4 regions of the Micromonospora sp. NPDC048935 genome follow, and region 1 is predicted to be linked to each of the others. Evidence: riboswitches for the same ligand, from Rfam matches in the RefSeq annotation. Region 1 holds a riboswitch; each other region holds the start of a gene.
The links. Region 1 has a riboswitch for cyclic di-AMP ahead of ACGFIW_RS08535 (coiled-coil domain-containing protein). Riboswitches for the same ligand answer to the same signal wherever they lie in the genome.

Region 1 (5,769 bases):
CCGGTTGACCAGGCCAGACACGTGAATATGAGGTGCGGGTATGAGTCGTCCCGGAACACCCGGTGGGCAGCCGGGTCCGCAGCGGACCACCGACCGGGCGTCCGCGATCAGCGATCCGGCCCAGGCGTACGCCGAGCTGACCGCCGGAAACCGGCGCTTCGTCAGTGGCGCCCCGCGCCACCCCAACCAGGATGCCGGGCGCCGGGCCGCCGTGGCCGACGGGCAGCACCCGTTCGCGGTGATCGTCGGCTGCTCCGACTCCCGCCTGGCCGCCGAGATCATCTTTGACCGGGGGCTCGGTGACCTGTTCGTGGTCCGCACGGCCGGCCACACCGCCGGTCCGGAGGTGCTGGGCAGCGTGGAGTACGCGGTGACAGTCCTCGGCACCCCGCTGGTGGTGGTGCTCGGCCACGACTCGTGCGGGGCGGTGCAGGCGGCGCGGGAGTCCGCCGCGACCGGCACGCAGCCTCCCGGGCACCTGGGCGCGGTGGTCGACGCCGTGCTGCCCAGTCTGTCCCGGGCCCGTGCCGAGGGTGTGGAGGACATCAACGGCATCGTCGACATCCACATCGCGCAGACCGTCGAGACGCTGATCGGTCAGTCTCCCGTGCTGGCCGACGAGGTGGCGCGGGGGCGGTGCGCGGTGGTGGGTGTGTCGTACCGGCTCGCCGCCGGCGTCGTACGCCCGGTGGCGGCGGTGCCGGCCAGCTTCGCGACGCTCGACGTGCCGACGGGGTCGGCCGACCCGGCCGCGGCCGCCTGACACGCCGAGGGCCGCCCCGCACGAGGCGGAGCGGCCCTCGGGCCATCCGGTGGGTCAGAGCAGCGACATGTGAACGTGGTCGGTGTGGTTCGACGGCCCGCTGTACGACTTCCAGCCGCTCGCCGGGAACCAGATCTGCCGGTTCCAGATCACGTAGTAGATGCCGAGCCGGTCGGCGTTGCGGATGAGGAACGCGGCGACGTTGTTGCCGTACGTCCGGGTGTCCTCGTTGTGCCAGGGTGCGAAGCCGCTCTTCTGGAGCGACCAGTCGCAGGCGCGGCCCTTCGGGTGCTCCCACGGCCCGCCGGGGCGGTAGCAGCCGACGAACCGGTTGAAGCCGGCCCGCTTGACCTCCTTGTACGCGTGCAGCGTCCGCGGTGTGATGCAGCCGGACGTGGTCGGGTCGTCCTCGCTGCACGACTGGGCCTTCCAGTCGCCGTCGGCGGTGCGGCCTGGCCCGATCTTGGCGACCGGCGAGGTGGCGTCCACCAGGCCGCCGGTGAAGCCCTTGCCGCCGACCAGGGAGAGCGCCTTGTCGGCCTCGTTCTTCCGCTTGGCCATCACGGCGGTCTGCTTCTGCTGCTCGCGAACCTCGGTGTCGAGGGCCAGCTTGGCCTCCTCGGCACGGGCCTTCGCCGCGTTGACCTCGGCGAGCTTGTTCTCGTTCACCATGTTGATCTCGTCGAGCATCGCGGCGCGCTGGACGAAGGTGTCGGGAGCGTCGCTTTCGAGCAGCATCGCGAGCGCGCCGATCCGACCGGTCCGGTACGACTGGGCGGCGATCTGCCCGACCTGTGGTGCCAACGCGTCCAGGTCGGCCTTGGCCCGGTCCACCGCCAGCGCCAGCTCAAGCTGCCGCTTCTTGGACTTGTCCAGTTTGGACTTGGCGGCGGAGTAGTCCCGGTTGGCCTGCTCGATGACGTCGTTGAGCAGCTTCGGCTCGCCGTCCTCCTCGTGCCCGGACGGTGTCGGGGTCGTCGGGGCGGCGTGGGCCGGCTGGGGCCCGGCGAGCACGGTCAGTGCGGCGATCACGGCCACCACGGGTGTCAACCAGCGGCGTAGGGGTGCCGTCACAATGTTCCCTTCCGTCGACCGCCGACCGGGTTAGCTGACGGGTTCGGGGCGGAAGTGGCCCCTACCGCTGACGCGGATTCACCCCACGTACCTGGGTCCCCGGCTCGCCGGTTGGCGATTGGGCGGTGGCACCGCAGGCGCCGCTTCGCGCCTTCATCGGTAACCGGCAGCGAGGTTACCCGAGAGTCGACTGGGTGAGCTACGCCTGGATGCCGACCAAAAGTGTCATTTCGCCATAGCGTTGGGTGACCAGTGACGCGGTTCTCAGGGTGGAGGCCCGATCTGGTCACGCTGAGGAGTGTCACCATGCCGTTTCCGTGCTCCTGTTCGACTCCGGCCACCCGTCGATGGCCGTGGATGGGGGTGGGGTCCGCGTCTGGTCCGGCTCGTCGGGTCGAGAGGTTCGCGGTGAACTGAGGGCGGCCAGTGCCTCCGCCCGGTCCGGCTCCGGTGGACGCCGGGCGGCGTCGGCGGGCGGCGTGGCATCGGCCCGCCCGGCGGCGGTCACGATCGCGGCCAGCCCGGTGGTCAGTGGCACGGCGGCGATCAGACCGAGTGTGGCGACCGCGCTGCGGACGATTTCCTGCGCGAGGAACTCGCTGGTGAGGATCTGCCCGATCGGCCGTGCGTCGGCGGTGAGCAGGAGCAGCAGGGGCAGCGACGCGCCCGCGTACGCCAGCACGATGGTGTTGACAGTGGAGGCGATGTGCGCACGGCCCACCCGGGTCGCGGCACGGTAGAGCTGCAACCGGGTCAGCCCGGGGTTGGCGTGCGCCAGCTCGGTGACGGTGGCCGCCTGGGTGACCGTCACGTCGTCGAGCACCCCGAGCGATCCGATGATGATCCCGGCGAGCAGCAGGCCGTGCAGGTCCACGTCGGCCTGGAACATCGACAGTGTCGTCGCGTCCTCGCTGCCGAAGCCGGTCAGGTGGGTCGCGGCCGTGGCGATGGTGGCCAGCACCCCGGTCAGCACCAGGCTGCCCAGTGTGCCGAGCACCGCCACCGAGGTCTGTGCGCTGATGCCGTGCGTCAGATAGAGCACCACGAACATGATCAGGGCCGCGCCGACCACCGCCACCAGGAGGGGTGACCCGCCGGCGCCGATGGCCGGCAGCACGAAGGTGAGCAGGATGGCGAAGCTGGCCGCCAACCCGGCAAGTGCGGCCAGGCCCCGCCATCGGCCGAACGCGACGATCGCCGCGGCGAAGATCACCGCCAGCCACAGCAGCGGGGTGCCGCGCTGGTGCTCGGCGATGTTCCAGTTGCTGGTGCCCGGATCGGCGGGATCGGTCAGCTCGACGAGGATGACCTCGTCGCCGACCCCGACCCGTGGTGCGCCGGGTCCGTCGGGGATCGGTGTCCGTACCTGTTGGCCGGCGGCCGGCCCGTCGTCCACCCGGACGTCGACGGTGCCGCACGGCCCGGCACCGACCCGGGGTGTGCCCTCGGGGCTCGACGGCTGCGGCGGGCACGGCTCGGTCACCACCCGGGTCACCGTGCCGGCATAGCGCGGCACGTCCGTTCCGCCGTCGGTCTGCGGTGTCCCGCCACGCGGCCAGAGCAGCGCCGCGGCGAGCACGGTGGCGACGAAGAGGGGCACCACCGTCACGACGAGGAGCCGCCGCACCCGGGGCGGGGCGGGCGGAGCGGAACGGGTGTGGTCGGAACCCAAGGCGAGACTCCCAACGATCCGGTGCGGGGTACGTGTCAGTGCGCCGGACGGTTCATCCGCACCGCGGAATCGTGGCGGGAGACGCCCAGGATCGCTGACCGGCGACCATCTGATCACGGATGGTCAGTGCCCGGCCCGGGCGGTCAGCGGCGACGCCACGGCGCGGCGTCGCCGGTGCCCGTTCGTGCAGCGGCATGCGGGGGGTCATCGTGGGGAATGCTAACCAGCCCGGCCCGGGGGCGCAGGTCGTGGCGGGGTGTCGTCGGCCGAACCGCCGTGTGTCGGGGTGCGGGGCAGTCAGCCGCGCTTCATCAGCCGGCCGACGGCCGCCATCATCTCGGTGGCCATCTCGTCGGCCCGCCCTTCGGCGGCCCCCTCGTGCATGCAGTGCCGGGCGTGTCCGTCGAGCAGCCCCAGCGCCACCTTGTCGAGGGCGGCCTGGATCGCGGAGATCTGGGTGAGCACGTCGATGCAGTAGCGGTCGTCATCGACCATCTTCTCGATGCCGCGGACCTGGCCCTCGACTCGGCGGAGCCGCGCGAGCAGCTGGTCCTTGCTGGCGGTGTACCCGCGGATCGGGGTGGGTGCGGTCATGCCGACCAGAATAGCCTACCCCCCGGGGGTATGGTACGGTCGCTGCCGGATGTGATACCCCCACCGGGTACCGGTAACGGCAAAGGAGACGATCCGATGGTCAACACGACGTTCCAGGTGCAGGGCATGACCTGTGGGCACTGCGTCAGCGCGGTGAGCGCCGAGGTTGGCGCCATCGCGGGCGTGCGTGACGTCCAGGTCGACCTCGCCACCGGCCAGGTCAGCGTGAGCAGCGAGCAGCCGCTGGACGTGCAGGTCGTCCGGGCCGCCGTCGACGAGGCCGGCTACGACCTCGTCGACGCGTGAGCGCGGGGGCCGGCATGCGTACCGTGCCGAGGCTTGCCGGGTTCGTTGTCGGCCTCGCGGCGGTCTTCGGCGCCACGTACGGGGTCGGCCGGGTGGTCGACCGCAGCCCGGTCGTCGAGGGCCGGCATGACGGAGACGCCGCGCACGCGACGGAAGAACGTGGCGAGCCGGCCGACCGGATTCCCGGTGGGCTGCTCGTCTCCGACCGCGGCTACACCCTTGACCCGGTCGACGCCCCGGGCGGCCAGTTCGCCTTCCGGATCACCGGCCCGGACGGCCAGCCGGTGACCCGGTACGACGTGGCGCACGACAAGAGGATGCACCTGATCGTGGCCCGCCGGGACCTGTCCGGTTTCCGCCACGTGCACCCCGACCTGGCCGCGGACGGCACCTGGCGGGTCGGCACACCGCTGACCGGGCCGGGGCAGTGGCGGGCGTTCGCCGACTTCACCCCGACCGGGGGTGAGCCGCTGACGCTCGGCGTGGACGTGACGGTCCCCGGTGCGCTGACCGAACGACCGCTGCCCGCCCCGGCGACCAGCACGACCGTCGACGGCTACACGGTCACCCTGACCGGCGCGCCGCAGCCCGGCCGCACCGCCCCGCTCACGTTCACCGTCAGTCGGGACGGGCGGCCGGTCACCGACCTGGAGCCCTACCTGGGCGCGTACGGGCACCTGGTGGCACTGCGCCGGGGTGACCTCGCGTACCTGCACATGCACCCGGACGGGACCCCCGGCGACGGGCGGACCCAACCCGGCCCGGCCGTCACCTTCCTCGCCGACGTGCCCTCGACCGGCAGCTACCGGCTCTACCTCGACTTCCGGCACGGCGGGGCGGTGCACACCGCCGAGTTCACGGTCGTGACCGGCACCCCGCCGCCCGGGAGCGACCCGAGCGGACCCGCGCCGAGCGGCGGTGCCGACCACGGCACCCCCGGGCACGGGCACAACTGACGGGACCACGACGATGACCACCACCAGCAGACCGCTGCCCGAGGCGCCCAACCGGATCGAGTTGGCGATCGGCGGGATGACCTGCGCCGCCTGCGCCGCCCGGATCGAGAAGAAACTCAACCGGATGGACGGGGTGAGTGCCGCCGTCAACTACGCCACCGAGAAGGCCACCGTCCGCTACGCCGACGGCGTCACGCCGGACGACCTGATCGAGACCGTGCGGAAGACCGGCTACACGGCGGCGCTGCCGGCCCCGCCGACGGTCGAGGAGCCGGCGGATCCGCTGCGCGGCCCGCGTACCCGGCTCTGGGTCTCGGTGGCCCTCAGCGTGCCGGTGGTCTTGCTGGCCATGGTCCCGGCCTGGCAGTTCGATTACTGGCAGTGGCTGTCGTTGACCCTGGCCG
Region 2 (5,769 bases), on a different contig from region 1:
AGCTCGGCGGGTGACCAGAGCGCCTTGATGCCGAACCCGACCACGGCGTCCACCGGCATCCCGGCGTCGCGCGCGGCCAACGCGAGGCCGACCACGCCGCCCAGCGAGTGCCCGAGCACGACGAGCCGGTCGTCGGGGGCGAGGGCCTGCGCGATCCGCTGTGCGAGACCGGCGAAGGAGTACGACGGCAGCGGCGGTGCCCAGCCGTGGCCGGCGAGGTCCGGTGCCAGCCACCGGCCGGGCCAGTGTTGTTCCAGGTGCGCCGCGCAGGGCAACCACACGTCACCGGTCGCCCCCATGCCGTGCAACAGCAGCAGGACCGGCCGTCGACCGGCGTGACCACCCGATTCGTCCACCACGGCCGCAGTCTCCCACGGTTCGCTGGCCGGGACGAGAGTCGCCGACGGGGGCGTACCCCGGGCCGGCGGGAGAGACGCCGCGGGCGTCGGCCCCTTGTGGGGGACGACGCCCGCGGCGGTTCGGGTGCCCGGGTCAGGCGGAGTAGCCCCGGCTGGTGATCCAGTTGGCCAGGTCGATGGTGGTGATCCAGTACGACGGGTCGGCCGGGTTCGCCGAGTCGGCGATCCGCACGGTGCGGCCGTTGTCCTTGTAACCCACGACAGCGACGTAGTGACCGCCGCCGTAGGAGTGCCAGCCGCCGTCGGTGTCGGTGGCGTCGCCGACGACGTTCGCCACCACGCCCCGGCCGTCGGTGATGGCCCGGACGACGTCGGCCTGGAGGCGGTCCATCTGCGCCGGGCTGGGCGCGCCGGGGAACATCCGGGTCCGGTACGGGGAACCCTTCACCTCGGCGTTGAGCGCCCGGGTGGTGTCCTCGGCCGAGTTGGTGCCCATCTCGGTGGTGCCCAGTTCGGCAGCGAGTTCTTCCTGGGTACGGTCGATCCCGCTGGCGCTGAGCGCGTTGCGGGTGGCCGCCGGGCCGCAGTTGTAGTACGTGTTCTGCGCCTCGTACTCGTAGTCGAGCACCTTGGTCGCCGGGGGCTTCGGCCGCTCCGGCTTACGGGTCAGGTCCGGGTTGCTGCTGACCTTGGCGGCGGGCGCGGGGGCGCTGGTGGCCGGGGCGGCGCTGGACGGCGCGGCGCTGGCCGACGGGGACGCGTCGCCGCGGGAGGTGGTGATGTCGCTGCGCATCTCGGCGACAGTGGTCGCGGTGCGCGGAGCGGCCGGGGCGTCGTCGGCGACGGTGAGCAGGGTGCCGGTGGTGGCGGCGAGCACGAGGGCCGCGGCGGAGGCGGCGACGATCTGGTACGGGCGCTCGGTCGCGATGCGGCGGAGCTGACGCTGCATGGTGTGCTTCACGGGGTCCTCCACGGATCGGGGGGAGAGCGGCACACCGGGGCGCGACCGGTGTCCGGGCAGGCGCCAGCGCGCGGACCGTGGTCCGCGGATGGTGAACCGCTCAGGGAATCGCCCGGCACGGCCGGGCGGGAGAGGCGATGACCCGAGGGGTCAGCTCACCGTCACTGGACGGATGAGCGGGGGCACCGCTGCGCCGTGGAGGCGAGGGAACAGCCGAGGGGTGGAAAGGTGCTGCACGAGTTGGGAACTCCTTCCGACACCGCCGACCGGGTTAGCTGACGGATTCGGGCGGGAAGATCGCCCTACCGCGGGCCGTGGCTCGCGGATTCACCCCGGACTTACTGATGGGTCCCCGGTTCGTTGATCACGATTGAGCGGGTCGGCGCGGCGTCGCCTCTTGCGATCGGTTACCGCACCGGACGGGACGACACTACTGGCCCACCCACACCCTGCCAAGCCGGCCTCACCTGCGTAAACCTCAATGGGAGCCGCAATTTCTGCGCGTATTGCCGATGACGTGACTCGATGGGACAACCGGTGACGGCGACGCCTCCGGTCGACAACCGGACAGGCCGCCGGCAATGCGGCCACAATCCCGGGAAAAATCGAGCCGATCGTGCCGGACGCCCGATTCGTAAATCCGTGACCGGGCTCACATAACGGATCGGGCTCGAAGGGCACGGGCCGGGCGCCAGCGTGCCACGACGGCGGGCCGGGGCACCCCGCGCACCAGCCGGCGGGCGGGCGCCGGGCTCGGCCGCAACCGGGCAACCGCCGTGGCCGCCTCCACCGCGAGGGTGCGCGCCGAGGAGGCGGCCAGGTCCGCATCCCGCCAGGCGGCCCGCTCCGCCGTGGCCGCGGCCTGGTAGTCGGCCAGCCGCGCGTCCCGGATCGCCCGGCTGAGCAGCGCCTCCTGCTCGACCGGGTGCCGCCGGGGATCCCAGCCGCGCCGCCGCCCGAAGACATCACCGAGCTGCGCCATGGTCAGGTCACCCCGCCAGTACGCCGCCGTCGCCGCCCGGTGCAGGTAGCGCTCCCGGGACGCGTACTCGGCGGGGGTGCGGGGGGTGCCCGGGGTGGGCAGCGCCCCGGACACCGCGAAGCGACGCGCGGCGGTGTCCGCCTCGTCGTACCGCGCCCAGGCCCGTTCCACCTGCTCCTGAGCCGTCAACCAGGCATCCCGTCGCCGCCCGGCCGTCTTGGCAGCGCCGGCCGCGGCGACGGCCACCTCCTCGGCGTACCGGTGTCTGTCGACGGTTTCGGCCGCGGCCACCTCGCGGGCGGTCGGGACGGGCGGCGGCGGGCCGTCGGCGGGCCGGTCCCGTTCGGGCCGGGCGACAAGCACGGCGAGGACGCCCAGTGCCAGCAGGAACAGGGCCGACCAGATGGCGGCTGCCTGCGGCACCTCGGTTACGAACTGGTAGAAGACGACTGTCTCCATGGTCGGCACCTCGCGGAGGAAGCAGAGCGATGGGAGCCCCACCGGCCGCCGGCCACGGCGGGCCACGGGATCGGCGGGGTGCGGAGCTGGTGGGTCGACAGGGCGCGGCGACGGGACGCGTGTCCCGCTGGCTCAGCGCCCGGGTGGGCCCCGGGGCGGCCAGTTGTGCAGACCGTCGACGAGCGGCAGCCGGTCGGACCCGGTCGCGCACACCGGCAGCACGCCGGTCGCGATGGCGCCCTGGGCGCCGGGGAGAGCCGGTTGTGCGTCGACCGACCAGGCCGGGAAGGCCCCCTCGGCGACACCCGCACCGGCCGCCGGCACCGGGTGCGCGGCCTCCTCGGCCGCCGCCGGCCAGGTGGGCCGGCAGGCCGCCGCGGGCGGACCGGAGCCGAACGGCGACAGCACCGCGCTCAGGCTCGGCACCGCGCTCAGGCTCGGTAGGGCGCTTGGCGTCGGCACGGTGGCCGGGCCTGCGCCGAGCGCCAGGGCCGCGACGACGGCGAGGCTGGTCAGCACCCGTGTCGCCCAGCGCGCCACCCACCACAGCGGACAGGTGAACGCGACCGGAAGCACCTCCCCACGCTACCGTCGTGCCGACGCCTGGCGCACCGACCACGGGCGTGTCGGCGTACGCCGCGCCGAGACGCTGACCTGGGTGGACGGTGTCAGCGGGTGTCCGCGTACGTCGATCGATTCTCGGTCTGGTCGGGCCCGCCGGGCTCGGCTCGGGCACCCACGCCGCCGGTCGCGTCGGCGGCGGCCTGGGTCGCGGCGGTGCGTTGTCCGGGCACGGACACCGGTCGGGCCGGACGGCGCGGCGCGAGCCGGCGCATCATCGGGGTTTCGACGAAGCGGTGCAGCAGCCCGGCGAGGACCAGGTTCGCCAGCAGGAAACCGAGCACCACGGCCGGGCCGCGCCAGCCCGGGAAACCGGTCCCCCAGTCACCGCTGAAGCGCAGCACGCTCGTCATCACCAGCACGTGGACCAGGTAGAAGGCGAAGGAGACCTCGCCGAGCCAGACCAGCGGCCGGGACCGCCACGGCGACCGCCGGTCCCGCACGTCCGCGTCCGCGGCGGCGGTGATGACGAGCAGGTACGCGACCGCGAGCAACGTGGTCCACAACTCCGCGGGGATCCACTGCGCGGCCACCACCCAGACGCCCACGAAGATGACGCTGGCCCAGGTCAGCCCGGGGCCCCGCCAGAGACCCCGGCGCATCAGCTCGGCCGCCACCGCGCCCAACCAGAACTCCAGCGACCGGGCCGGCGGGAAGATCTGGGTGAACCACCACCGGCTCACCTCGGGCACCAGGTGCTGGGCCGGCCAGAGCGCGAGGATCAGCAGGGGCAACGCGACGAGCAGCACCACGAGCAGCGTCGGCCGGGCCCGGCGCAGCAGCGGCAGCACCAGCGGCAGGCAGAGGTAGAAGAAGAACTCGCAGGACAGCGACCAGCTCACCGTGTTGATGCTGTAGAACCAGCCCGGGCGGGGATCCCACGCCTGCAACAGCAGCAGGTTCTCCAGCGCGGCCGCCGGCAGCACCGGGTCGGCGAACCACCAGGCGACGAGCACCGTCGCCCCGAACAGCACCAGGTGGTTGGGGTAGATCTTGGCAACCCGCCGCCGCCAGAAGGTGCGCCGCGAGTCGCCCTCGCGCGCCGACCAGACCAGCACGAACCCGCTGAGGATGAAGAAGAACTGCACCCCGGACAGGCCGAGGCTGAACACCTTGTCGACCACGGCCTTGTAGTCCGGTTCGGCGATGATCCGCATGGTGCCCGCGTGGAAACCGAAGACCAGCAACGCGGCGATCCACCGCAGCCCGGTCAGCGAGGGCAGCCGGGCCGGCGCCGGGCCGGGCCGGGCGGTGGACGCCGCGTCGGTGCTCGTCATGCGGGGATACCGAGGCTTGGCAGGGTCACCAGCACGTTCGTATCCTCCTCGACGCGGCGTGGACGGCGCGACGGCGACGCCCGCGACGGCCCGGCAGGGCCGCACCCGGGGCACCCTACCGGGTCACTCCCGGGTGAACCGGACGCGTCCCGCCCGTCGCGGGCCCGATCCCGCCGGTCGTCGTTAACCTTCCGCTGGTCGGGAGTTCAGCGACTCCACCATCGTCGGCCACGCGCGGTTCCGGGGCCGGTCACCCGGGTCGTCGAAGGTGGCGGGCGTGGTCAATGAGCCGACGCACGCACCGCTGCTGAGCATCGTCGTGCCCGTCTACGGCGTCGAGGCGTACCTGTACCAGTGCCTTGAGTCGATCCGGGCCGGCATCCCGGTGGCTGAGTCGGACGCGGTCGAGGTGGTCGCGGTCGACGACGCCTCCCCGGACGGCTGCGGCGACATGCTCCGCTCGTACGCCGCCGGCCACGACGGTGTCCGTGTCGTGCACCTGAGCAGCAACGTGGGTCTGGGCCTGGCCCGCAACGCCGGGCTGGACGTGGCCGCCGGCCGGTACGTCTGGTTCGTCGACAGCGACGACTGGTTGCCGCCCGGCACGATCGCCGCGGTGCTGGACCGGCTGCGCCAGCACCAGCCCGACGTGCTGATGCTCGACCACCTGCGGGTGCACGAGGACGGCCGGCGGGAGGTCGACGCCAGCAGTCACCTGTTGCGCGGCATTCCCGGCGTGACCCGTCTGGCCGACCAGCCACGGCTGCTGCGGGTGCAGCACACCGCCTGGAACAAGGTGGTCCGTCGGGACTTCCTGGACCAGTTGGAGCTGCGGTTCTTCCCCGGCTGGTACGAGGACATCCCGTTCAGCCACCCGCTGCTGATCGGCGCGGAGAAGATCTCCGTGCTGGACCGGGTCTGCTACCTGTACCGGCAGGGCCGCCAGGGCGCGATCACGTCCACCCGCAGTGGCCGGCACTTCGACGCGTTCGCCCAGTACGAGCGCCTGTTGGACTGGGTCGCCCGCAAGCACCCGGACGAGCGGTTGCAGGCCGAACTGTTCCAGTTGATGATCAACCACTATCTGGTGGTGGTGGGCAACGACGACCG
Region 3 (5,769 bases), on a different contig from region 1:
TGTTCTGCCATTGAACTACACCCGCAAGCGGCACCACTGTACCCGAGTCGCCGTGCCCGTGCACCCAGGCACCCCGGCCCGCCGCTTGCCCGCGTGCCGCTCTGCCCGCTCTGCCTGGTTCGGCCCGGGTTCGGCCCGGCTTGATCCACTCGGGTTCCTGAAAGTCGGGGTGTCCGAGCGGCCGGGACACCGCGATTTCATGATAATCGAGTCGATCATGCGGGGCGGCGCCCGCAGGCCGGTGCCGGGCAGCGCCGGACGGGGCGGGGCAGGGCAGGGCAGGGCAGCGCGCGGCGGCGCGGCGCGGGGGGCAGCGCCGGGCGTACGGCCGAATGCCGGCTCCGTCAGCACGGAGCCGGCACCGACTGTCTCTGGGCCGTGGTCAGGCGGCCGTGCACTGGACGTCGCGACTGCGGCGGGCCGGGCGGGTCGACGGCACGGTGAGTGGCGCGGCAGCCGCCGTCGGGGCGTGCGGGTCGAGCCAGACCCGAACGGCCGGACGGCCCGGCGTAAGGCCCGGGACGCCCGCGAGGTGCTGCTCGCGGCGGGTGAGCATCGCCACGTCGATGGTGAACTCGAAGAGCCTCCAGTCGACCTGCGGCTCGGCGCGGGCGCTCTGCGCCAGTTGCGCCACCCGGGCCGGATCGGTCACCGGACGGGCATGCCCCGCCACGTACGCCTCGTCGTCGCTCTCCTCCGGGGGGAACGAGTGCAGCGCGTAGCGGCCGTCGCGTTCGAGGTCACGGCGCTTCGGAGAGTCGATGATGAAGCAGAACAGACCCTCGTCGGTGATGACCGGGGAGACCGGATGGACCCGGGGCCCGCCGTCGGCGCGGACCGTGGCCAGGTAGCCGAAGCCCGGCCCGTACTGCTGGAGGAGAACGCGGATCCCGTCGGCGAGTCGGGGCTCGTCGGCGGCGAATTCGGACCAGGAAGCCATGCGAGCATTCTATCGAACAAATGTACGAGCAGCGACCTCGACACGCTGGTCACCCCCCGCCTCGCTATGGTGGTCCGATGCTGCTCTCCGACCGCGACCTGGTCTCCGAGATCAAGGCCGGCACGCTGGGCCTGGAGCCGTTCGAGCCCACCCTGGTCCAACCTTCCAGCATCGACGTGCGACTGGACCGGCTGTTCCGCGTCTTCAACAACCATCTCTACACCCACATCGATCCGGCGATGCAGCAGGACGACCTGACCTCGGCGATCGAGGTGCCCGACGGGGAGCCGTTCGTGCTGCACCCCGGTGAGTTCGTGCTCGCCTCGACGCTGGAGGTCATCTCGCTCGGTGACCAGCTCGCCGGCCGGCTGGAGGGCAAGAGTTCGCTGGGGCGGCTCGGGCTGCTCACGCACTCCACGGCCGGCTTCATCGACCCCGGCTTCTCCGGTCACGTCACGCTGGAACTCTCGAACGTGGCCAACCTGCCGATCACCCTCTGGCCGGGAATGAAGATCGGGCAGCTCTGCATCTTCCGGCTCTCCTCGCCGGCCGAGCACCCGTACGGTTCGGCGGTCTACGGCTCGCGCTACCAGGGGCAGCGGGGGCCGACGCCGAGCCGTGCCTGGCAGCACTGGCGCACCTGGCCCACCCGCTGAACCCGTGACGACGAGGGCCCGCCGCGGCGGATCGCGACGGGCCCTCGGTCAGCGCACTGATCAGCCTGGACGGCCGTAGCTGTGGACCTGACCGTCGTCGGCCCGCTTCATCTTGACCGGTTCGCCGGCCTGCGAGGCGTGCACCACCCAGCCGTCACCGACGTACATGCCGACGTGGTGGATGTCGCTGTAGTAGAAGACCAGGTCACCGGGGCGCAGGTCGCCCTTGCTGACCTTCCTGGTGGCGCGGCTCTGCGCGGCGGCGTTGTGCGGCAGGGACACCCCGGCCTTCGCCCAGGCGGCCAGCATCAGCCCGGAGCAGTCGTACGAGTTCGGGCCCTCGGCACCCCAGACGTAGGGCTTGCCGATCTGCGCGCAGGCGAACTTGACCGCCGTGCCGGCGGCGCCACCGGGATAGCTGGCAGGGCAGGGCGCCGGGCGCAGCGGACCGCCGCCACCGCTGCCGTACACCTTGAGGCGCAGCTTCTGTAGCTTGTCGATCTCCTCGTTGATCTGCTTCTTCTTCGCCGCCAGCTGAGCCTCGGTGCGGGTCAGTTGGGCCACCATCGCATCGAGCGGCGCCTTCTGCCCGGCCAACGTGTCGCGCAGGTCGGCCACCTCGCGGACGTCCTGTTGCTGGTTGTGCGCGAAGCGGTCGAGCATTTCGAGCTGCCCGACCACCTCGCTGGGCGACCGGCTGCCCAGCACGGCGTTGACGGTCAGCACGTTCTCGCCCTTGTACGCGCGCACCGCCAGGGCGCTGACCTTGTCCATCGCGGCGTCGACCTGGCGCTCCAGCGGGACGATCCGGGCGGCAAGCGCGTCGGCCTGCCTGCGCTTGGCGGCGAGGTCGATCCGGGTGGCGTTGTGCTGTTCGATGATCGGTTCGAGTTTGTTCCAGTCGGCGTCGATCTGGCGCTCGATCTCGGCGACGGACGGGTCGGCGTGGGCCGCGGTGACGCTGCCGGTCAGGACGACGGCGACGCCGGCCAGTGCGGCGAGCGCGGTGGTGAAGCGGGACCAGCGTGGGCGCGGCGCGATCGACATGGGGTCGGCTGTTGCCGACCGCTCGGACGACGGCCGCGGGGCATGGAGTGCCACCGGGGTTCCGTACTCCTTCTTCCTGACCGCCTACCGGGTTAGCTGACGGGTTCGGGCGGGAAGTCGGCGCCCTACCGCAGTGGCTGCGGATTCACCCCGAGGGACGTGGGTCCCCGGTTCGTTCGGAAACGACTCGGCGGTGTCGGTCCGTTACCGCCCGGGCTGGGCGGAGCTGCTATCGGGCCGACGAAAGACCAGAGTAGAGACGCTCGTTACCACTTCGCAACCCGCACGGCCGTGACACTCCGTATCGATCGGAGAGGAGCATCGACCAGATGCGAAGATTTCTTTCTGGGCGGGTCGACACATAGAAAGGTATTGACGCGGACTCCCGGGCGGCGCGAAGGTGACCTGACCTGCACCCGTGGAATCTAGGGGGTTCGATGCACCCTCCAACCCTGTCCCCCGGCCGGCGCGCACTGCTCGCCGCCGCCGTGGTCGCCGCCGCGACCGCGGTGCCGCTACCCGCCAACGCCGCCGCCGCGCCCAGCGGCGACCGCCAGCAGCAGTACGCCGCCGCGGCGGCCGAGTTCGGCGTACCGACCGACGTGCTGCTCGGCGTCTCCTACCTGGAGTCCCGCTGGGACAGCAACGCCGGCACACCCAGCACCAGCGGCGGTTACGGCCCGATGCACCTGACCGACGCCAGACACGTGGCCGCGCTGCCCGTGGCCGGCCACCACGACACCGGCACAGGCACCGGCACCGGCACCGGCACCGGCACCGAGGATCCGCGCGGCGACGACTCCCGTACCCCGCTGGCACCCGCGCCTCGGCCGGCGGACCCGGCACCACCGGCCGCCGCGTTGCAGACCGTGGACGCCGCCGCCGCGCTGACCGGCGCGGCCCCCGACGCGCTGCGTACCGACGTCGGCGTCAACATCCGCGGCGGCGCGGCGCTGCTGGCCTCGTACCAGCGGGAGTTGGGTGCGCCCGTCGGTGCCGGCACCGACCCGGCCACCTGGTACGGCGCGGTGGCCCGCTACTCCGGCGCGGACACCGTCGACGCCGCGGCGGCCTTCGCCGACGAGGTCTTCACCACCATCGGCACCGGTGAGTCGCGGATGACCGACGACGGAGCGCGGATCACGCTGCCGGCCCGGGCGATCCGTCCGGAGCGCTCCTGGCTGGACCGACTGGGTCTGCGCCGGCTCGCCCGCCCGGACGGGCTGGAGTGCCCCCGCACCATCTCCTGCGAGTGGATCCCGGCGCCCTACGCGGCGTTCGGCGACGGGGACTACGGCAACCACGACCTGTCCGACCGGCCCGCCCGGCAGAAGGTCGAGTACATCGTCATCCACGACACCGAGGGCAGTTGGGCGACCACCCTGCAACTCGTGCGGGACCCGACCTACGTGAGCTGGCACTACACGCTGCGCTCGGTGGACGGGCACGTCGCCCAGCACGTGAAGACCAAGGATGTCGCCTGGCACGCCGGCAACTGGTACGTCAACGCCAAGGCGATCGGGCTGGAGCACGAGGGCTTCGCGGCGCAGGGCACCTGGTACACCGAGGCCATGTACCGGGCCTCGGCGAAGCTGGTCCGGCACCTCGCGCTGCGGCTGGGCGTCCCGCTGGACCGTCAGCACATCATCGGCCACGACAACGTGCCCGGCACCATCGCCGCGAACGTCCGGGGGATGCACTGGGACACCGGCCCGTACTGGGACTGGACGCACTACTTCATGCTGCTGCACGCGCCCCGGCTGGACACCGGCACCCCGGCCACCGGTCTGGTCCGGATCGACCCGGACTTCGCCACCAACCAGCCGGCGTTCATCGGCTGCGTCACCGCCGGTGTGCCGTGCGCGCCACGCGGCTCCTCGGCGGTGGTGCTGCGCTCCGCACCGGCCGCGGACGCGCCGCTCGTCAACGACATCGCGCTCCGCCCCGACGGCACCCCCAACACGATGGAGGTGTCGGACCACGGTGCCCGCGCCTCCGCCGGTCAGACGTACGCGCTTGCCGGCCGGCAGGGCGACTGGACGGCGATCTGGTACCTCGGGCAGCGGGCGTGGTTCCACAACCCGGCGTCCGCGCCCACCGCCAGCTGGACCGTCGGCGTGGTGGCCACCCCGAAGCCCGGTCGGGCCACCATCCCGGTCTACGGACGCGCCTACCCGGAGCAGGCCGCCTACCCGGCAGGTGTGCCCTACCAGGCGATCTCGCCGCTGCAGTACACCCTGGCCGCCGGACAGCGGTACGCCGTCGGCGCGGTGCTGCCGGGCGAGTACTACCGGGCCAGCACGTTCGACGGTTCCTCGCCCGGCGACTGGACGGTGATCCGCGGCAGGAACCGGTACGCGCAGATCCAGTTCGGCCACCGCATCATGTACGTCGACCTGGCCGACGTGCAGCTTCTGCCGTCCCCGGTGGGTGCGCCCCGCTGAGAAACCACGACGGCCCCCGGTCGGTGACCGGGGGCCGTCGTGTCGCGCGAGGTGGATCAGCCAGGTCTGCGGAACCCGGCGACGGGCATGGTGTTGATGCTGGACACCGACACCGGTTTACCGGCTCGTGGCGCGTGCACCATCTGGTTGTTACCCAGATACAGCCCGACATGACTCAGACCGGAGTAGAAGAAGACCAGGTCACCGGCACGGGCCTCGGATCGCGAGACGGCCTTGCCCTCGTTCCACTGGTCTCCGGTGTGGTGGGTGAGGTAGATCCCGGCCGACTTGTAGGCGTACTGGGTCAGCCCCGAGCAGTCGAACGAGTTCGGGCCGACGGCGCCCCAGACGTACGGATCGCCGACCTGCTGGCAGGCGGTCTTGATCGCCTTCTGGGCGGCCACGGAAACCACACCGTTGATGGTCGGGCACCCGGCGGTCTTGACCGTGGTCTTCGGCATCGACGCCTCGAGCTGCTTGATCTCGGCGTCGATCTGCTTCTTCTTGGCCGCCAGCTCGTTCTGCTGCTTGGTCTGGGTCGCGATCAGCGTGTCCAGCTTCTGCTTCTCGCCGTCGTACTTGGCCCGTACGGCAAGGACGCCCTCGACCTCCTTGCGCTCTTGCGCGGCCAGCCGGTCGAGGATGGTGAGCTGCTCGGTGAGCGTGTCCGGCTTGGCGCTGA
Region 4 (5,769 bases), on a different contig from region 1:
CAGCCGGGGTTCGTCCGGGCATCCGGCGGCCGTCGGGCGTTGCCAGCCACGCATCGGTACGGGACGATCGTGCGACAAGCGACGGTGGGAGACGTGTGCTCAGCAGCGATACCTTCAGCTACACCGTCCAGGCCCGGTGCACGCTGGCCGAGGCGGCGGCGATGCTCAGTGACCTGACCCGACAGGGCGAGCTGCACCCGCTGATCGTCCGGGTCCGTCAACTGCCGCCCCGACCCGGCGCCCAGGCCAGCTACACGATCAACGACAGGTTGGTGGCCGGCCCACTACGCTTCCGCACCACGTATCACGCGGACGTGCTGAGCAGCGGCAACGACGAGATCATCATGGTGGCCCGGCAGTGGCCCGCCACCACTGTGCACAACCGCACCCGACTGCGCGCCGAGCCGGACGGCCTGGTCCGGATCGACGTCGAGATCACCCTGACCGCGCCAACTCCACTGTTCCGGTACGCGTTCCGCCAGGCACGGGCAGCCCACCTGGCCCTGGCCGCCCGCCTCGGCCCAGCCCTGAGCCGCACCAACAACCCCCCACTCTCCGCCTGACCCCACCCCACCCCCCAAGCCCGCCCCGGCCCTGCCCCCCGCCCCGCCGATCTTGCAGTTTCTGTCGGCGATATCCGGTGGAATGCCCCGTTATGTCGGGACAGTAAGTGCAGGATCGCGGGCGCGGGAGCGGGAGCGGGAGCGGGGGTGGGGTGGGTTGTGGGTCAAGGGGCTGTCGTGATCGTTGTTCGGTTCGGGGTCGCGGCCGCGGCTGGGCGGCGGCCCCACGGCTTGTACGTGGACAGCACCGTTGCGATGATCATCAGGCTGGTCGACACCGCGGGCGCGATCACCAGGTCGACGCGGTCCCGTGCGGGGAGGGCGGCGCCCACCGCACCGGCGTGCCGCAGATTCGGCGTGAGCAGGAACAGCACCAGCCCGACCATCACCGTGGTGAGCACGAGCTTGGCCACCACCCAGCGATAGCGCCAGAGGCCCCACGGGGTGAACAGCGCGCTGGCGACCCCGACCAGCCAGACCAGGACGCTCAGCGGCGCGAACAGCACCGTGCCGACAAGCGCCGTGACCGGGTAGACAACCGCCGGGTCGGCACCCCGCTGGACGGCGATGCCGAGCGTCAGGAGCACCAGGTCGGCACCGAGCCAGCCGAGCGAGGTGACCAGGTGCAGAGTGAGGAGCCCCTTGCGGGCGGTGGGTGGGATCCGGCGCATACCGCGATGCTGCCCGCCGACCCGCGCCAGGTCGTCCGATCGCCGACGACATCCGGGGTACGCCCGGCGACGTACCCCGGCTCGGTGCCGTGCTCAACACGACATCGCCAACTCCGGGGTATCCGGGACGACGAGATACCCCGGAGTTGGCGAACGCGAGTGGATCATCCCCGGACCCGGACCGGGGGAGCCGTCGGGTGGGTCAGTAGACCGACAGGTGTACGTGGTTGGTGTGGTCGGTGGACGGGGTGCCACCGGCGCCGCTGTACGACTTCCACCCGCTGCTGGGCAGCCAGATCTGCCGGTACCAGATCACGTACAGCACGGCGAGCCGGTCGGCGTTGCGGATGAAGTACGCGGCCAGGTTGTTGCCGTACGTCTTGTCGCCGCCGGTGGCGTTGCCGCCGAAGCCGCTCGTCTGCGCGGCGAAGTCGCAGGCCCGGCCCTTCGGGTGTTCGCCGGAGCCGCTGGGGCGGTGACAGGAGACGTACCGGGTGAAGCCGGCAGCCTTGGCCTGGTTGAGCGCGTGCAGGGTGCGCGGGGTGATGCAGCCGTTGGCGGGCGTGGGGTCGTTGACGCTGCACGACTCGGATGGCCAGGAGCCATCGGAGTTGCGCGGTGCCGCCTTCGCGTTGGCGGTGGAGGTGCCCCGGTTGGAGCCGGTGTCGGCGGTGGTCTGCGGCGGCTTGGGTGTGTTGGCGACGGTGAGGGCGCGTTCGGCCTGCTCCTTGCGCTTGGCCATGACCGTGACCTGCTTGCGTTGTTCGGTGATCTCGCCGTTCAGGGCGGCCCGGGTGCGGTTGGCCTGGTCCTTGGTGGAGAGCAGGTCGCGCAGCACCCGGTCCTCGTTGGCGGCCACCGCCTCCAGTGCGGCGGCCCGGTCCATGAAGCCCTCCGGGCTGCTGCTGTTGAGCAGTGCCGACACCGCGCCGAGCCGGCCGGTGCGGTACGCCACGCCGGCGATCTGGCCGACCTTGCCGTCGCGCTGGGCCAGCTCGACCTCGATGCCCTTCAGTTGGGTGGCGAGCTGTTGCTGCCGCTGCACGGAGGTGTCCAGAGCGCGTTTCGCGTCCAGGTAGCCCTTGCTGGCGGCCTCAAGTTGGGCGCGCAGCGACGGGGTGCCGCCCTCCTCGTCGGAGTCGGGTGCGGCGGCGGCCCGTAGGCCGGTCGGGGGAGCGGCCGAGGCGGCGCCGGCCGGGAGTGCGACGCCGAGGGCGAACATCGCGACGATCAGGGCCGCCAGTCGGGCGGCGGGGGGTCGTGCTGGTGCCACTGCGCATGTCCTTCCGTCAGCCGCCGACCGGGTTAGCTGACGGGTTCGGGACGGAAGATCCCTACCGCTGACGCGGATGCACCCCAGGAACGTGGTTCCCCGGTTCGCCTGGTTGGGCGATTAGGCGGCGACCGCCACCGGCGCCTGGAGGGCGCCGCCTGGTGGAGGCCGGGACCGAGCCTACCGGTGCCGGTGGGGCTGCTGCAGCCGATGTGACGGAAGGTGCGCGCGTCATCACGGAAACGGGTGTTACCACTCGATGGAGCCACAGGCCCCGGTGGCGGCGCCGGGCTCGATCTGCAACGTCGCGTGTTCGATCCGGAAGTCGTCGTGCAGGGCGGTACGCGCTGCGGTCAGCACCGCGCCGACCTCCGCGCCGGGTGCCATGGTCAGGTGCGCGGAGGCGACCTCCATGCCCGAGGTGAGCGTCCAGACGTGCAGGTCGTGCACCTCCACCACACCGGGTACGGCGGCCAGCCGGTCGTGCACGGCGGTCACCGGCAGGTGTTCCGGGGCGGCCTGCACCAGGATGCGGACGGCGGCGCGGGCCAGCCGCCAGGTGCGCGGCAGGATGAACGCGCCGATGGCGACCGCGACCAGCGGGTCGGCCCACCACCAGTCGGTGACGGCGATGAGCAGTGCGGCGCCGATCACACCGAGTGAGCCGAGCAGGTCGCCGAGCACCTCCAGATAGGCGCCCTGGAGGTTGATGCTCTCCCGGGCGCCGGCGCGGAGCAGGGCGAAGGCGGCGATGTTCGCGAGCAGGCCGAGCACGGCCACCACGAGCATCGGGCCGGCGACGACCTCGTGTGGGGCACCGAAGCGGCGGATCGCGGCGATCACCACGTAGATCGCGACGCCGGAGAGCAGGACGGCGTTGGCCAGTGCGGCGAGCACCTCGAGGCGGTAGAGCCCGAAGGTGCGCTGTGGGTCGCCGGTGGCCCGTCGGGTCGCGGTGATCGCGGCGAGCGCCATCCCGATGCCGAGCACGTCGGTGAACATGTGCCCGGCGTCGGAGAGCAGGGCGAGCGAGCCGGTGCGCAGGGCGGCCACCGCCTCGACCACCATCAGGGTGGCGAGCAGCCCGAATGCCGCCCAGAGGCGGCCCCGGTGCTGCTGTGCGGCATTGGCGACGGACCCATGGTGGTGGTCATGACCTGCGCCCACGAGATCCACCTTCCGCTGCCGGCCGGGGCCCGGTCAAATGTATGTTCACATCGCTATGTGTGCAAGTGTTGGGCCGGCCGCTGGCCCGGCCGACGAGCTGGCACGGATCAGCCGGTCGGGTCGATGGTGGTGAGTCGCTGCGTGGCCCGGGACAGCGCCACGTAGAGGGTGCGTACCCCGGCACCCGGATCCGCCCGGATCTCGCTCGGGGCGACGAGCACGACTCCGTCGTACTCCATGCCCTTGGCCTCCAGGCTGGTCACCACCTGCAGGCGCGGCGCGTCGAGCGCGGCGAGCCAACCGGCGACCTCGTCCCGACGGGGAACCGGCGTGATCACCCCGACCGTGCCCTCCACCTCGGTCAGCAGGCCGGAGGCCGCCTGCACGGTCGCGGTCTCCAACCCCGTCGCGGGCACCACCAGCTCGACCGGATCGACCCCGGTGGAGCGCACGGCCGTCGGCAGCGGCAGGTCGGGGTAGAGCCGGCGGATCTCCGCCGCCGCCACCGCGAAGATCTCCGAGGAGTTGCGGTAGTTGGTGGTGAGCGTGAAATCGTGCCGCTTGCGTCGGCCCAGCGCCTGGTCCCGGGCCCGGTCCAACTCGTCGGGGTCGCCGGTCCACGCGGTCTGCGCGGGGTCACCCACCACCGTCCAGGAGGCCAGCCGGCCCCGCCGACCGACCATCCGCCACTGCATCGGTGAGACGTCCTGCGCCTCGTCCACCACCACGTGCGCGTAGTCCCGGTAGTCCTCCGGACGCTCCCGCGCCGCCGCGCGGGCGGCCCGCTGCCGGTCGCTGGCGGTGCTCAGCTCACGGACGCCGCCAGCGAGCTGGAACGGGTCGCGCCGGGCCTTGGCCGGCTGCACCGGCTTGCCGAGAAGGGCGTCCAGCTCGTCCAGCAGTGCGATGTCGGCGATGGTCAACCCGTCCGACTCCAGGTTCCGGTACGCGGCGGTGAGCAGCCGGATCTCCGCGCCGGAGAGGATCCCACCGGCGTACCGCCGCAGCCGGTCCGGCTGTGCCAGCCAGCCGAGCACGTGCCGCGGGTGCAGCCGGGGCCACCACGCCTTGAGAAACTCGCGGAACTCCGACCGCTCGGCGATCTCCGCCTCGAAGGTCCGCTGCTCCGGCAGCCGAACGCCCACCTCACGGGCCTGCGCCCAGAGCGCGGCGAAGATCCCGTCGAAACCGGCCCGGCGGACCTCGTTGCGTCGGGCGCCCCGGTGCAGCGCGCGGTCGCGGACCCGGTCCAGCGCCGCCCGGTCCAGCCGCAGCAACGTGCCCCGGTAGAGCAGCCGCAGCTCACCCGGGCCGCCCGGCACCGCGTCGCGGGCCGCCCGCTCCAGCACCCGGCGCATCCGCAGCGAGCCCTTCACCGCCGCCACCTCGGGCGGGTCGGTACGGGTGGCGCTCATTCCCGGAAACAGGGTGCCCAGCGAGTGCAGGGTCGCGGCGTCCTCACCGAGCGACGGCAGCACCGAGCCGATGTACTCCACGAAGACCGACGACGGGCCGACCACCAGGATGCCGCCACCCGCGTACCGGCTGCGGTCGGAGTAGAGCAGGAAGGCGGCCCGGTGCAGGGCGACAGCGGTCTTACCGGTGCCGGGGCCGCCCGCGACGATCGTCACCCCGGAACCGGGTGAGCGGATCGCCTCGTCCTGCTCCCGCTGGATGGTCGCCACGATGTCACGCATGCCCCGGCCGGTGGCCTTGGACAGGGTGGCCAGCAGCGCGCCGTCGCCGACGACCGTCATCCCCTCCGGGGCGGCGTTCGGGTCCAGCAGGTCGTCCTCGATCCGGGTGACCCGCTCGGCCCGGGACTGGATCGTGCGGCGACGCACCACGTCCAGCGGCTGCGCCGGAGTGGCCTGGTAGAAGGCGGCGGCGGCCGGTGCCCGCCAGTCGACGACAAGTGTGGTGGTGTCCTCGTCACGGATGCCGAGACGCCCGACGTGCAGCACCTGCCGGTCCCGCAGATCCAGCCGGCCGAAGACCAGCCCCTCGTACTCGGCGTCCAGGACGTGCCGCCGCTGCGCGGCGTGGAAGACCATCGCGTCGCGCTCGACCAACGAGCCGTACGTGCCCACCCGGG

Region 2: linked by a shared signal. The riboswitch ahead of ACGFIW_RS05250 (C39 family peptidase) and the one ahead of ACGFIW_RS08535 (coiled-coil domain-containing protein) in region 1 are both predicted to bind cyclic di-AMP.
Region 3: linked by a shared signal. The riboswitch ahead of ACGFIW_RS32335 (NlpC/P60 family protein) and the one ahead of ACGFIW_RS08535 (coiled-coil domain-containing protein) in region 1 are both predicted to bind cyclic di-AMP.
Region 4: linked by a shared signal. The riboswitch ahead of ACGFIW_RS27285 (coiled-coil domain-containing protein) and the one ahead of ACGFIW_RS08535 (coiled-coil domain-containing protein) in region 1 are both predicted to bind cyclic di-AMP.

What each region holds. Positions count from the first base shown of each region.
Region 1 covers NZ_JBICTZ010000002.1:477,432-483,200, reverse strand. Annotated here, with positions in the region: gene ACGFIW_RS08540 (carbonic anhydrase) at 41-763, shown strand; gene ACGFIW_RS08535 (coiled-coil domain-containing protein) at 818-1,837, opposite strand; cyclic di-AMP (ydaO/yuaA leader) riboswitch at 1,842-1,972, opposite strand; gene ACGFIW_RS08530 (YibE/F family protein) at 2,139-3,509, opposite strand; gene ACGFIW_RS08525 (metal-sensitive transcriptional regulator) at 3,807-4,103, opposite strand; gene ACGFIW_RS08520 (heavy-metal-associated domain-containing protein) at 4,200-4,409, shown strand; gene ACGFIW_RS08515 (hypothetical protein) at 4,424-5,365, shown strand; gene ACGFIW_RS08510 (heavy metal translocating P-type ATPase) at 5,379-5,769, shown strand, end outside.
Region 2 covers NZ_JBICTZ010000001.1:1,052,821-1,058,589, reverse strand. Annotated here, with positions in the region: gene ACGFIW_RS05255 (alpha/beta fold hydrolase) at 1-359, opposite strand, end outside; gene ACGFIW_RS05250 (C39 family peptidase) at 493-1,332, opposite strand; cyclic di-AMP (ydaO/yuaA leader) riboswitch at 1,566-1,707, opposite strand; gene ACGFIW_RS05245 (hypothetical protein) at 1,973-2,761, opposite strand; gene ACGFIW_RS05240 (hypothetical protein) at 2,894-3,337, opposite strand; gene ACGFIW_RS05235 (acyltransferase family protein) at 3,430-4,659, opposite strand; gene ACGFIW_RS05230 (glycosyltransferase family 2 protein) at 4,937-5,769, shown strand, end outside.
Region 3 covers NZ_JBICTZ010000018.1:79,342-85,110, reverse strand. Annotated here, with positions in the region: tRNA gene ACGFIW_RS32350 (tRNA-Gly) at 1-25, opposite strand, end outside; gene ACGFIW_RS32345 (pyridoxamine 5'-phosphate oxidase family protein) at 383-940, opposite strand; gene dcd (dCTP deaminase) at 1,018-1,596, shown strand; gene ACGFIW_RS32335 (NlpC/P60 family protein) at 1,657-2,643, opposite strand; cyclic di-AMP (ydaO/yuaA leader) riboswitch at 2,711-2,846, opposite strand; gene ACGFIW_RS32330 (N-acetylmuramoyl-L-alanine amidase) at 3,081-5,087, shown strand; gene ACGFIW_RS32325 (NlpC/P60 family protein) at 5,144-5,769, opposite strand, start outside.
Region 4 covers NZ_JBICTZ010000011.1:218,803-224,571, forward strand. Annotated here, with positions in the region: gene ACGFIW_RS27275 (SRPBCC family protein) at 96-563, shown strand; gene ACGFIW_RS27280 (hypothetical protein) at 728-1,234, opposite strand; gene ACGFIW_RS27285 (coiled-coil domain-containing protein) at 1,437-2,507, opposite strand; cyclic di-AMP (ydaO/yuaA leader) riboswitch at 2,513-2,644, opposite strand; gene ACGFIW_RS27290 (cation diffusion facilitator family transporter) at 2,757-3,674, opposite strand; gene ACGFIW_RS27295 (HelD family protein) at 3,782-5,769, opposite strand, start outside.